Linked DNA regions of Novosphingobium sp. G106. The protein of the gene in region 1 interacts with the protein of each later gene in a pairwise test. Links are inferred from orthologs where the notes say so. Each region holds a gene or a part of one and is shown in the gene's direction. Other genes may lie near its edges. The genes, in order: KRR38_RS15985 and mtgA.

What was found.
Region 2: the proteins of KRR38_RS15985 (region 1) and mtgA interact in binary tests that used the Escherichia coli proteins (3 or more experiments, as listed by UniProt). The link is inferred for Novosphingobium sp. G106 from one-to-one orthologs.

The regions. Positions count from the first base shown.
Region 1 is NZ_JAHOOZ010000001.1:3,355,689-3,360,480, reverse strand. Bases 1-3,000 are described here. They hold KRR38_RS15985 (penicillin-binding protein 2), read left to right. Parts: upstream 1-630; coding sequence 631-2,370; downstream 2,371-3,000. Other genes in these bases: KRR38_RS15980 (UDP-N-acetylmuramoyl-L-alanyl-D-glutamate--2,6-diaminopimelate ligase), read left to right, coding at 2,367-3,000; KRR38_RS15990 (hypothetical protein), read left to right, coding at 95-634; rsmH (16S rRNA (cytosine(1402)-N(4))-methyltransferase RsmH), read left to right, coding at 1-98. Outside these bases: more of KRR38_RS15980, read left to right, coding at 3,001-3,830; murF (UDP-N-acetylmuramoyl-tripeptide--D-alanyl-D-alanine ligase), read left to right, coding at 3,832-4,792. UniProt on the Escherichia coli protein: Essential cell division protein that catalyzes cross-linking of the peptidoglycan cell wall at the division septum. Required for localization of FtsN.
Region 2 is NZ_JAHOOZ010000001.1:2,768,746-2,777,577, forward strand. What follows is about bases 2,906-5,641. They hold mtgA (monofunctional biosynthetic peptidoglycan transglycosylase), read left to right. Parts: upstream 2,906-3,802; coding sequence 3,803-4,480; downstream 4,481-5,641. Other genes in these bases: KRR38_RS13250 (transporter), read right to left, coding at 2,906-3,665; KRR38_RS13260 (hypothetical protein), read right to left, coding at 4,593-5,641. In the rest of the region: RNA polymerase sigma factor RpoH, read left to right, coding at 1-868; KRR38_RS13235 (nitroreductase/quinone reductase family protein), read left to right, coding at 1,049-1,549; KRR38_RS13240 (EthD domain-containing protein), read left to right, coding at 1,593-2,306; KRR38_RS13245 (nuclear transport factor 2 family protein), read right to left, coding at 2,441-2,857; more of KRR38_RS13250, read right to left, coding at 2,877-2,905; more of KRR38_RS13260, read right to left, coding at 5,642-5,783; KRR38_RS13265 (TonB-dependent receptor), read right to left, coding at 5,929-8,832. UniProt on the Escherichia coli protein: Peptidoglycan polymerase that catalyzes glycan chain elongation from lipid-linked precursors. May play a role in peptidoglycan assembly during cell division in collaboration with other cell division proteins.

The DNA.
Region 1 (4,792 bases):
CCGACGCCGAGACCGACCGCAACCCGCGTGCACGCTCGGCGACGCTGCGCAGCGCCATGCGAACCGATGCTCCGGCGCGCGAGAGGAGAGCGGCATGAACCTGACCCGCGACCGTACGCGCGCTATCGGCTGGGCCGTGATCCTCACGGTCTGCGTCGCGCTGACCCTGGTGCTGACCTTCCGGGTCAACGCCGTCAAAAGCCAGGTTCGCCTGACCGAGCGCCAGATCGTCGCGCTCAAGCAGGAGAAGATCGCGCTCGAGACCGAGTTCGAGACCCGCGCCAACCAGCAGCAGCTGCGCGCGGTCAACGATGTCGAGTTCGGCTACGAAGCGCCCAAGGCCGATCAGTATATCGAGGGCGAGCGCCAGCTCGTGGCCTTCGGCAAGGCCCGCGGCCCGGGCGCGCCGTCGCCGATCCGCGTCGCGCGCCAGGATGAGGAAGACACGCCCGCCCCCTCGGCCCTGACCGCGATGGTCTCGCCGCTCACCGGCAAGGCGGTCGCCGCCGAAGTGCCCGCCGGCGGCACGCGCAAACCGGCCGAAGCAACCGACCTCAAGGACCGCCTCGCGCGCATCGAACTGCGTTCGACCCGCAAGCAGGTGATCGCGAAAGGCAGGATCGAAGAGGAATGACCGCCGTTGCCGTCGCCTCCACGATCACGACGGGCCGCCGCCAGCTGGTAAACGTACGCCAGCGCTCGCTGCTGGAAGCCAAGTGGCGCATGCTCTGGGTGCTGGCGCTGTTCGGGCTGATCGCGGTCTGTGCGCTGATCCGCATTGCCCTGCTCGGCGTGTTCGAGCCCGGCCGCGGACCGGTCAGCGCTTTCGACGCGCTGCTGCCCGATCGCGGCGAGATCGTCGACCGCAACGGCGTGCCGCTGGCGCGCGCGTTCAATGCCTATGCCCTGTGGTACAACCCAAAGGCGCTGGGCGAGGGGGGCTCGCCGCTGGTCAAGTCGCCCGCCGAAGTCGCCGCCGCGCTGGTGCGGATCTTCCCGGACATGGACCAAGCCGAACTGACCGAGCGGCTGGCCGACGGCAAGCCCGGTTACCTGCGCCGCCGCATCTTGCCCGAGGATGCCAACAAGGTTCACGCCATCGGCGAGCCGGCGCTCGAGTTCCCGCGCGAGAACCAGCGGTTCTATCCGCAAGGCTCGATGGCGGCGCATATCCTCGGTTTCGTCGGCGCCGACGGCAAGGGCCGCGTGGGCATGGAGCAGGTATTCAACGACCGCCTGACTGATCCCGCCACGCGCGGCACCCCGGCGATGCTGTCGATCGACCTGCGCGTTCAGGGCGCCCTGGAAGACGAACTGGGCCGCGGTATCCGCGAGACCAATGCCAAGGGCGCGGCAGGGATCATCCTCGACGTCGACACCGGCGAAGTCGTTGCGCTGGCCTCGCTGCCCTCGTTCAATCCGAACCTGATCGACGAGGCCTCGACCCCCAACATCTTCAACCGCGTGACCAACCAGGTCTACGAGCTCGGCTCAACCTTCAAGCCGATCACCGTCGCTGCGGCGCTCGATGCCGGCACGGTCACCGACATGTCGCGCCGCTATCCGGCGACCCCGTTCCAGATCGGCGGCTTCACGATCAAGGACAGCCATAACATGGGCGCGTCGCTGAACGTGCCCGAGGCGCTGATCCATTCGTCGAACATCGTCACTGCCCACGTCGCCGACGAATTGGGCCCGGCGCGGCTCAACGCTACGATGCGCGCGCTGGGCATGAACGAGCGCCCTTATATCGAACTGCCCGCACGCGGCTTCCCGCTGTGGCCGCGCGGCGAGGCCAAGGACGGCGGCTGGTCGCTGATCACGACGATGACCGTGTCCTACGGCCACGGTATCGCAGTGACGCCGCTGCACCTGGCCTCGGCCTATGCGGCCCTGGTCAACGGCGGCATCTGGCGGCCGGCGACGCTCAACAAGCTGACCCCGGCGCAGGTGCCCGCGGGCCGCCGCGTATTCAAGGCCTCGACCAGCGCGCGGATCCGCCAGCTGCTGCGGATGATCGTCGAGGACGGTACCGGCCGCAAGGCCGACGCCCCCGGTTTCCGCGTCGGCGGCAAGACAGGCTCGGCCGAGAAGCCCGGCGCTGGCGGCTATCGCAAGACCTCGCTGGTGGCGACTTTCGCCTCGGCCTTCCCGATGGATCACCCGCGCTACGTCGTCATCGCCATGCTCGACGAGCCGCAGGGCACCCAGGCGACCTCGTTCCAGCGCACCGCCGCCTGGAACGCCGCGCCGATCGTCGGCCGCGTCGTCCCCCGCATCGGTCCGCTGCTCGGCATCATGCCCGACGAGACGCGCGATATCGACATCTCGGAGCTGTCGCCGCTGATCCCGCACGGTGCCGAGGAATGAGGCTCGACGCGCTCGCTGCAGCGGCCAGAATGCCGCTGGCCGCCGGCAATGAAGCGCCGGTAACCGGTTTCGCCATCGACAACCGCAAGGTCGCGCCGGGCACCGTGTTCGGCGCCTTCCAGGGCGCTAAGGTCAACGGCGAGGATTTCATTCCCGCCGCAATCGCCGCCGGCGCCATCGCCGTGGTTGCCCGGCCCGAGGCCAAGGTCGAAGGCGCAGTCCATTTCGCCAGTTCCGAGCCGCGCCGTGCGTTCGCGCACCTCGCGGCTCGGTTCTTCACGCCGGTGCCCGAGACCGTGGTCGCGGTGACCGGGACCAACGGCAAGACCTCGACCGCGGAGATAACGCGCCAGCTCTGGCGCATGGCCGGGCATCGCGCGGCCTCGATCGGCACGCTCGGCGTCACGACGCCCGATGAGACCGTCTCCACCGGGCTGACCACGCCAGACATCGTCACGTTCCTCGCCAACATGACGGGCCTGGCTCGCGAAGGCGTGACCCACGTCGCCTACGAAGCGTCGAGCCACGGGCTCTCGCAGTTCCGCAACGAGGGGCTGAAAGTCGCCGCCGGCGCCTTCACCAACCTCAGCCGCGACCACCTCGACTACCACGCCGACATGGACGACTACTTCGCGGCCAAGATGCGGCTGTTCGACGAAGTCGTCGAGGATGGCGGCAAGGCGGTGGTCTGGTCGGACGACGCCTGGTCGGTCAAGGCGATGGGCCACGCGCGCCGGCGGGGGCTGGAGCTGTTGACCGTGGGCGCGGCGGGCGATGCGATCCGCCTTGTCTCGCGCGAGCCCGGCCTGCTCGGCCAGGTGCTCAAGATCGAGCACGCCGGCGCGGCCTATACGGTCAAGCTGCCGCTGATCGGCGCCTATCAGGCGGCCAACGCCCTCGTCGCGGCGGGACTGGTGCTGGCGACAGGCGGGGACGCGAAGCAGACTTTCGACGCGCTCTCCCGCCTGCAGCCCGTGCGGGGCCGGCTCGAACGCGCTGCGCTGAACCGCGCCGGCGCGCCGGTCTATGTCGATTACGCGCATACGCCCGATGCGCTCGAGGCGGCCATCGCAGCTCTGCGTCCGCACGTCGCAGGACGCTTGATCGTCGTGTTCGGCGCGGGCGGGGACCGCGACCAGGGCAAGCGGCCCGAGATGGGGCGCGTCGCCGCGGCCCATGCCGACCTGGGCATCGTCACCGACGACAATCCGCGCGGCGAGGATCCGGCGACGATCCGCGCGCAGGTGCTCGCTGGGGCCAGCGGGCTGCGCGAGATCGGCGACCGGCGCGGGGCGATCGCCGCGGCAGTGGCCGAGGCCGGGCAGGGCGACATCGTCCTGATTGCCGGCAAGGGGCACGAACAGGGCCAGATCATCGGCAGCGGCGACGCCACGCGCGTGCTGCCGTTCGACGACGTTACGGTTGCAAGAGAGTGCGCGGGCACTCCGGAAGAGGACTAAGATGGCTGCGGTTGCACGAATTCTCGATTGGCCCGTGGATGAGGCGGACGACCTGCCGCTGGCGCTGTGGGACGCGATCTCCATCGCCCGCGCCGTGAAAGGCGTGGCCAATGCCGACTTCCAGGTCTCGGGCGTCGAGATCGACAGCCGCGACGTGCTGCCTGGCGACCTGTTCTTCGCGCTCAAGGGCGAGAACATGGACGGCCACCGCTTCCTCGAAATGGCCTTCGCCAAGGGCGCTGCCGCCGCGGTGGTCGATCGCCCGGTCGATTACCCGCACATCCTCGTCTCCGACACCACGGCCGCGCTCGAAGCGCTGGCCAAGGCCTCGCGGGCGCGGACTTCGGCGCAGATTGTTGGCGTGACCGGTTCGGTCGGCAAGACCGGCGTCAAGGAGGCGATTTTCGCCGCGCTCGACCGTTCGAGCCGCGGCGCGGCGCACCGTTCGGTCAAGAGCTACAACAACCACGTGGGCGTGCCGCTGAGCCTCGCCCGCATGCCCTCGCGCAGCCGCTTCGGCATCTTCGAGATGGGCATGAACCACTCGGGCGAGATCGCCGCGCTGACCCGCCAGGTCCGCCCGCACGTCGCCGTCGTCACCACGATCGCCCCCGCGCATATCGAGATGCTCGGATCGGAAGAGGCCATCGCTGACGCCAAGGGCGAGATATTCGAAGGCGTCGAGCCCGGCGGCGTCGCCATCATCCCCGCCGACAGCCCACATTACGCGCGGCTCAAGGCCAAGGCCGAGCAATACTTTCTCACCGTCGTCGGCTTCGGCCGCAGCGCCCATGCCGACGTTCGTCTGCTCGACACGATCGCGGCGGCCAACGGCGGCTCGCTGGTCACCGCCGACATGGGCGACCGCCGCGTCTGCTACACGATTGCCGAGCCCGGCGAGCACTGGGTGATGAATTCGCTCGCGGTCATGGCCGCGGTGCGCGCGGCCGGTGGCGATCTGG
Region 2 (8,832 bases), 590 kb from region 1 along the record:
TTTGGGTGGTGAGCAGAGCCTCAACCGCTATCTGTCGGAAATCAAGAAGTTCCCTGTGCTTGCACCTGAGCAGGAATACATGCTCGCCAAGCGTTACTCGGAACATGGTGATCCGGAAGCGGCAGCGCAACTGGTGACGAGCCATCTGCGACTCGTGGCGAAAATCGCCATGGGCTACCGCGGCTATGGCCTGCCGGTTTCAGAGCTGATTTCCGAAGGCAACATCGGCCTGATGCAGGGCGTGAAGAAATTCGAGCCCGAGCGCGGCTTCCGCCTGGCGACCTATGCCATGTGGTGGATCAAGGCCTCGATCCAGGAGTTCATCCTGCGGTCGTGGAGCCTGGTGAAGATGGGCACCACTGCGGCGCAGAAGAAGCTGTTCTTCAACCTGCGGCGCATGAAGAAGAACCTCGACGCCTACGAAGATGCGGACCTGCATCCCGACGACGTCGCGAAGATCGCCACCACGCTCGGCGTGTCCGAGACCGAAGTGGTGAACATGAACCGGCGCATGATGCTGGGCGGCGACGCCTCGCTCAACGTCTCGTTCCGTGAGGACGGCGAAGGCCAGTGGCAGGACATGCTGCCCGACAACGGCCCGCTGCAGGACGAGCTCGTCGCGGATGCCGAAGAGACGACCATGCGCCACGCCATGCTGGTGGAAGCGATGGACAGCCTCAACGACCGCGAGAAGCAGATCTTGACCGAACGGCGGCTGATCGACGACCCCAAGACGCTCGAGGAACTGAGCCAGGTCTATCACGTCAGCCGCGAACGCGTCCGCCAGATCGAGGTTCGTGCCTTCGAGAAGCTGCAGAAGGCGATGCAGCGCATCGCCCTCGACAGGCGGCTGATCCCGGCGATGTAATCTCGCTCGTAGGGTGAAACGAATTGACCCCCGCCCCTCATCGGGCGGGGGGTTTTCTTTTGTCCGGTTTGCTTTGACGGTCATGGCTCTTGCCCGACAGCGACCGACCGGCCATCCCCGTGGACAGGCTTTACGAAGCCGGACTAGATCGGGGAAACCGTTCAGCCGAGAGGATAAAGAGTGAGCCAGCTACCCGAGATCACGCGCCCGGCCGGGACGTTCGAATGGGTCAAGGAACACCGCCGGCTCTATCTGCGCTCGGGCGGCGCGCAGGGCCATATCATGGACCTGACCGGAGCCGACGGCCATCCTTTCGGCACGCACTGCCTGATCCGCTACAAGGGCCGCAAGAGCGGCAAGACGATGATCCAGGGGCTCAGCTACGGCGACATCGGCGGCGAAGTGGTGATCTGCGCCTCGAAGGGCGGCGCCGACGACAGCCCGCAGTGGTATCACAACATCCGCGCCGCCGAGACGGTCGACTTCCAGATCGCTACCCAGGCCTTCCGCGCCTCATGGCGCGAGCCCGAGGGCGCCGAGCGCGAAAAGGTCTGGGCCTTCATGGTCGACAGCTTCCCGTTCTACGGCGTCTATCAGACGCGCACGACCCGCGTGATCCCGCTTATCATGATGAAGGCCATCGAGCCCATCGCGGTGTTCAGCGAAGCCGATCTGTCATGATCTTCAGGGCCTGACCCGCTCAAACAAGAAATCGGAGAGAACGATGCCCTACAAGATGCTCTATCTGGCCCGCCGCGCGAAGAACGTCGCCTGGGAAGACTGGCCACGCACCTGGAAGTCGCACGCCGTCTTCGCCAGCCAGTTCCCGGCGATGGACGGGACGATCGACTGGATGCGCTATACCACGCGCATCGACGATCCCTCGCTCGGCGACCTGCCGGTCTCTACCGAGCACGACGGCGTCAGCGTCTCCGAGGCGCCGGTGCTCGACACCTTCTACGGCAAGGGCTTCTCGAAGGAACAGCGCGTGCTGATCGACGAGGACGAACTGCGCGTGTTCGACCGCTACACCCCCGACTTCAGCTTCTACTGCACCGAGAAACGCCCGGTCGACGGTCCGCTGGGTGAGGCCGCGGTATTCCGCTTCCTGCTGCGCCGGCCCGAAGTGTCGCGCGAGGACTTCGACGCCTATCTCAAGGACGCGCACTCGCGCCTCGCCGCCGAAAAGGCCGGCGAGCTCGGCGTCAGCCGCTGGGCGATCAATTTCAGCATCGAAGCCCCGCCCGCCCCCTTCCCATTCGACGCGATCGAGGAATGCTGGTTCGCGACGCCGCAGGATGCTGCCAAGGCGCTCAAGGCCTCGGCGATGGATGCGGTGACCGACGACCTGGCCAAGGTCAGCGTGCCCGAGGGAATGATCACGATGCTAACCCGGCCCACCCACCGCTGGCCGCGCGAGCCGAAGCCCTCAGCCTAGAGCGTCATCGCCTTACACCGTCATCCCGGACTTGATCCGGGATCCCGCTGCCTTTGCGACCTTGCCCCTAGACGCAACGAGCGGGACCCCGGATCAAGTCCGGAGTGACGAATTTGGTTCGGTCAAGTTGATCACTAGAACGCCGGTCCCGGCAGCAACGCAAAGCGGTGCATGCCGAAGCTGTTGAACTTGCGCCGGGCGAACTGCCAGCCCGCCGCGGTTCGCACCAGGTCGTCGGCGTAATAGCCGAGGATTTCCAGCCCCTCGTCGCGGCCGGCGAACTTGCCGGCTTCGCGGATCGTGGTGCGGGCGGTCGCCCGGTCGCCGTCGACGGCGATGACCGGGGCTGATGCCAGCTGGGTGAAATAGTCCATGCCCGCGAGGAACCCGGCCATCGCCGCCTGGATCGTGGCATGGCCGGTCAGTTCTGCTCCCGCCACCTCCCAGATGCCGTCCTCGGCAAAAGTCGCCATGACCTGCGGCCAGTCCTGCCGGTTGCAGCCGTCGGTGTAGCGGTGAATCAGTTGCTGGATCGCCTCAAGGTCGGTCATCGAAACATCCTCTTCGTTATCAGCGGAACTGCCAGGCCAGCCCGAACAGCAAGGAGCGGTCGGGCGCGTCGGACGAAAGCCCGGCATCAGCCTCTACGTCGAGCTGGAACCTGTCGCTCACCTGCCAGGCCAGCGAGCACGCGACCCGCGCATCGGTGCTGTGCCCGGTCGGGTCGTCATCCCGGAATGCGGCGACCTCCCCGGTCAGGCTCACCTGCTTGGCGAGCGGGTGCGACAGGCCGACGACACCGCCCCAGGCGAGGTGGTGGCCATTCCCGCTCCCGTTCGCGGCAAGATCGACTTCGGGGGTGAGATCGAGCTCGAAACCGCTGGGCAGGTCGAAACCGGCCGGAAGCAGCATGCCGAAGCTCGCCGGCCCGCCACCGCGCAACGGCGTGGTGACGAAGGCCTGCACCGCGACCTTGCCGTTGGGTCCGCTCAGGCTCTGCCTCACGGCGAAGGTGCCATCGCCGATGCCTGCGTCGCGCATGATCGCCCCCGTAACTCGGTCGCGGCTGCGGTCGATGACATGGCTGGCGAGGCCGATCTGGACTTCTGTGGTCTCGGTGACGCCGACTCGCAGCAGCGCATCGCCCAAGGTCACTTCGTCCTCGATCGAAGCGCCGTCGCTCGTGTGATCCCAGCCCGCGACGCCAACCTCAATCATGGCGCGACCGGGCGCGAGCGTGCAAGCGGGGGTACCCAGCCCCGGCCGGTTGGCGCAGAAATCGCGGTCTTCCGCGTGGGCGATCTGCGGCACGAGGCCGAACGCGAGAGAAAGGCCGATCCCGGCGAGTGATCTTTTCATGAAGACATGCCTACTGCCCGATCTCCCCGCGGACAACCGCACTGCGCCCGTTTACCTCGCCGGGCCTCTTCCGCTAACCAGCGGCCATGGCTTTCAGCTTCTTCAAGCGCTCCTCGCCCCGCTCCGAACATGGTCGGATGTATCGGATCGGCTGGTGGATCGGGCGCATAATCCTCTATTTCCTCGCGATCAGCGTCGGCATGACCGTGATCTACAAATTCGTGCCGCCGCCGATCACGCTGACGATGCTGTTCGATTCCAACGGCTTCGAGAAAGACTGGGAGCCGCTAAGCCGCATCGACCGCGACATGGTCGCCGCGGTGATCGCCGGCGAGGACAGCAAGTTCTGCACCCACAACGGCTTCGACCGCCGGGCGATCGAGAAGGCGATGGAGCGCAACGCCGATGGCGGCAAGCTGCGCGGCGGCTCGACGATCAGCCAGCAGACCGCCAAGAACGTCTTCCTATGGCAGGGCACTGGCTGGACCCGCTATGCGCGCAAGGGCCTGGAAACCTGGTTCACCCTGCTGATCGAGAACATCTGGGGCAAGCGGCGGATCATGGAGGTCTACCTCAACGTCGCCGAGACCGGGATCGGCACCTACGGCGTCGAGGCCGGGGCGCAGCGCTATTACAAGCACTCCGCCGCCAAGCTGACCCCGATCGAGGCCGCGCGCATCGCCGCGGCCCTGCCCAGCCCGAAGAAGCGCGCGGTGGTCGACGCGACCGGCTTCACCCGCCGCCACGGCAACACCATCGCCAAGCGCAGCGGCGTGGTGCGCAATTCGGCGCTGGATGGCTGCGTTTACGATTGAGCGCGTTGCGCGCGGCCTTCGACAAGCTCAGGCTGAGCGGGCCTTGGTGTTTCCCAAAACCCGCTTGTGCTGAGCTTGCCGAAGCACAGATGTGCAATGTTCGTCCGACAGCCTACCCGCCGAGATCGACAACCTTCAGCGTATAGCCGCCATCGGTCTCGCCGATGCCGAAGCTCTTCACCCGCACCAGCACCTGGCCGTTACCGCGCGCGGCAAAGTTGAGCTTCTCGGTACCCGTGGTGCCGCTGTCCTGGGACTTGATCTCGGTGAAGCCGGCATCGGCGCCGGTGCCGCCGTCGTCGGGCTCGACCGGATTGGGCACGCCGATCGCGACGACGCCGTCATAGGTCGCGGTCAGTTCGAGGCGGTAGCTGTGGCCGGCCGCGACCGGCAGCGCGTACATCGCGATGGCATCGCCGTCGGCGAGTTTGCCCGAAACTGTGGCCCCGACCCGCAGCGCTGCAGGAGGCGGCGGCGGCTTCGGCGCCTCGATGCGGTTCAGCGTCAGCGCGAATTCGCCGGGCTCGTCCGACAGCGCATCGACCTGGACGAAATAGGTGCCGGTGATCGGCAGTTTGCGCCGGATCATCGGGTTGAGCCCGTCGCTATCGTCATTCTCGGCAACGACCGAATAGTTACCCTCGCGGTCGGGCGCGGCGAGCCGCAACAGCGTGTCCTTTTCCGAGGTGGACTTGAGCTCGACCCATTGCCCGGCGGTGCCGGCGAAGGAAAAGACCATCGGCGCGCTCGACGAGGTGATGCCCTTCTGGTCCCGGCCGAGCGTGGCCGAGACAACCGGCGCCGGGCCGCTGCCCACCTCGCGGCGGCGCACAAGGATCTCGCGCGGCTCGTCGCTCGGCGCGACCGTGACGAGATAGTCGCCGGCGGCATTGGCGAAGAAGCGCAGCCGCTCGCCGTCCTCTGTGGTGCTCAGGCTGCCGCCCTTGGCAAAGACCTCCCCCGGCTGCGGCGCCAGGATATTGCCCTTGGCGTCGCAGAGCTTGATGCCCTGGAGCGCGGGCTTGCCAGAATCACCATGCTCATCGTCGCGATCGTGCTCGTCGTCGCCTTCGTCACCCGAGGCCTTCGGCGTGACGCGGACGAGATCGACGATCACCCCCTCACGCACGCCCAGCGCCAGCGTGAAGCTGCGCGCACCGCCGGGCTCGACCGGCAGGACGGTGCCGATGCTGAGCGGCGCAGCGCCCGAAGCGGAGCAGCCGGCAGCGTGAGCCTGGGCGAACGGTGCAAGACAGGCAGCGGCAAGGAACAGCGCGGCGCGCTGGCGGCGAATGGGATTCATGGCAGGAAACTCCCCCGGAAAATGAAAAATCGCGCCCGTTTCGAAGGACATAACCACAAGTCCGATGAAGCGCATATGAAAAAGGGGAGAGGACTTTCGCCCCCTCCCCACTTCCCCCTTTGACACGCTTGCGGCGTGACGAAGCCTAGAAGCTGATCCGCGCGCCGATGCGGATCGCGTAGAGCGACTGCTTGGCGTAGATCGTGTCGGTCGGTGCGGTGAACTGCCCGCCCGACGTCTGGTTGGCGGTGTAGCGGTACTGCTGGCAGGCTTGACCGGCGTTCTGAGCGGTTGCGGCGCCCGGCGCGGTCCCGGTCGCAACTGGCGTGGTCAGGCAGGTCACCTGCACCGGCGAGACCGAATAGGGGAACGCATATTCGCGAATCTGGCCCCAGTTCTTGTTGAGCAGGTTGGTGAAGTTCTCGATATCCATGAACAGCTGGAACTTCGCATCGCCGACGAAAGTGGGCAGTTCCTGCGCGAAGTGGAGGTCGAGCCTCGTCACCCAGGCCGAGCGGAAAGCATTGCGCGGGGCGATCTGGCCGCGATATTTCGAAAGCCCGGTCTTGTTGAGATAGTCGTCGAACAACTGGGCATCGGTCGCGTTGGCGTAGGACACCTTGGGATCGTTGATGCCGGTAGGCACGTAGAGCAGATAGCGCGTGCCTGTGCCGATCGTGCCGAACACCGTCGAACGAGTGGCGGTGTCGCGGAAGGTATAGCTGAACGGATGTCCCGAGCGGCTTTCACCGAAGAGCGCCAAGGTCGTCTTGTAGTCCCCGAAGAACGCGTGGTTGAAGCTCACGTCGAACTTGATCGAGTCGCGAACTTCATCGTTCGAGATGCCGTAGGCCGGACCATTCGCATCGAGCGCGACGCCCGCGCCATAGTTCGAAGACGCGGTCGAGGAGGTCGCTGGGTTGCGATCCTTAACGTTCGAATAGGTGTAGGCGACGTTGGCCTCGAGGCCGAAGTCGAACACCTTGCTGGCACGTACCACGCCGATATAGCCACGTCCCTGGTTGGAGTTAGCCAGCAGGATGTCCGAGTTGGTATCGGTAAAGCTGGTGACCGGCGTATAACGCGCGCGGCCATCCGGCGTCAGCAGCCCATTGGCCTTCACGCGCAGATCGGTGAAGAAGACCTGCTCGCGCACGCGCGAATAGAGGAAGTCCGCACCGAAGCTCCAACCGCCGCCGAGCGGACCGAGGTCCTCCGGCTGCCAATCGGCCGACAGGGTAAGGCGCCACTGCGAGGGCAGCTTGAAGTTCTTGGCCAGCGCGTTGGTCGGCGCCAGCGTATTCAGCGTCGCATTGGTAAGCAACGTGTTCGCCGCACCCGGTATCGTCGTGCCCTGGACATTGGTCAGGATCGCCGCGCCATTGGTGGCGTTGACGCCGACGCCGCCATAGGTCCCATTGTTGTTCTGCGAAATGTCGATCGTGTTGGTCAGCACACCGGTATTGGAAAAGCTGTTCGATACGTAGACGTCCGGCGTACCGCCGCCGAAGATGCCCGCGCCGCCGCGGATCGTCAGCGTGTTGATCGGCTTCCAGGTGAAGCCGAAGCGCGGCTGGAAGAGGTCCAACCCGTTGACATACTTGGTGTTGGGGAAGCCGTAGCGATTGAGGAAGTTGACGTTCAACGCCGGCAGGCTGTTACCACCATAGAGGTCGTAGCGGAGGCCGGCATTGACCGTCAGCGCATCGGTGACGCGCCAGTTGTCCTGGATGCCGAAGGTGTAACCCTGATAGCGGAAGCTGGCTGCGGCGTCTTCGGGGACCAACGTCGGAACGGCGTTGCCGTAACGATAGCGCTGGGCATTGCCCGCCTGGAAGTCGGCGATCGAGTCGAAGTAATAGTCGCCGGCCGAACGCTGCAGGAACGAGTTGAAGGTCTTCACGTCCTGGAATTCGGCGAAAATCTTGACGTCGTGGTCGCCCGCCTTCAGGCGTCCCTGAAGCAAGCCGCCATAGGTCTTTACGCGCAGGGCATTGGTCTGGCGCGACACGTCCGGGCCGAAATAGACGCTGGAATAGTTCGTGTTGCAGTTGATCGCCAGTGCGTTGCCCGCGCTGCTGTCGCGATCCGAAGTCGGCGCCGCGCAAACCTGGAAATTCGCGAAGCCGCGACCGAGCGCCGGATCCTGGCCGCGCTTGTAATCCTTGATGAACCCGCGAACCTCGGTGGAGAAGTTGTCCGACCAGTCCGAGTTCAACTGGAACACGCCGGTGTGCAGGCGGTTGCTGCTGATATAGTCGTTCGACAGCAGGCTGAGCCCGAAAGGCGCCGTCGTGAAATTGTTGACGCCGAGGATGATCGAATCCTTGGCGTAGGTGTAGGACAACGAAGCGCGCTGCCGGTCCGAGATGTTCCAGTCCAGCTTGGCGACGATGCGGTCGTCCTTGTCGCCATTGGTCTTGGCGACGCCGCCCGTGTCATAACCGTACTTGGACTTGGCGATCGACGAGATCAGGTCAACCTGCGCCTGCGTCAGCGTAGGGATCGCGGTGCCCGCGTTGTTCTCGGCCGTGCCCTCGGGGATCGGCAGCGGCGCGCGCAGTCGCTCGCCGGCGATCATGAAGAACAGCTTGTCCTCGATGATCGGGCCGGAAATCTCGGCGCCGAAGTTCTTGTAGGTGAAGTTCGGCAGGACGACGTGCCCGGTCGGCACACCGGGGCCGGCCTTGGTGTTCTTGCCGGTCAGTTCGTCGGCCGAATAGGCGGCGAAGGCCGTGCCCTGCCACTTGTTGGTGCCCGAACGCAGGACGATGTTGACCGAACCGCCCTGGAAATTGCCTTCGCGCACGTCATACGGCGCGACCTTGGCCTGGAACTGACCGATCGCATCGAACGGGATCGGCGAACGGCGGCTGGGCAGGCCGTCGGTGTTAAGACCGAAGCTGTCGGTGATGGCAACGCCATCGACCGAGAAACGGTTGTAGCGGGCGTTCTGGCCAGCGAAGGAGATGGCGCGGCCGCCGGTCGGGGAATCGTCGAGGCGCGCGAAGGGATCGCGGCGCGAAAGGTCGCGAATGTCGCGGTTGAT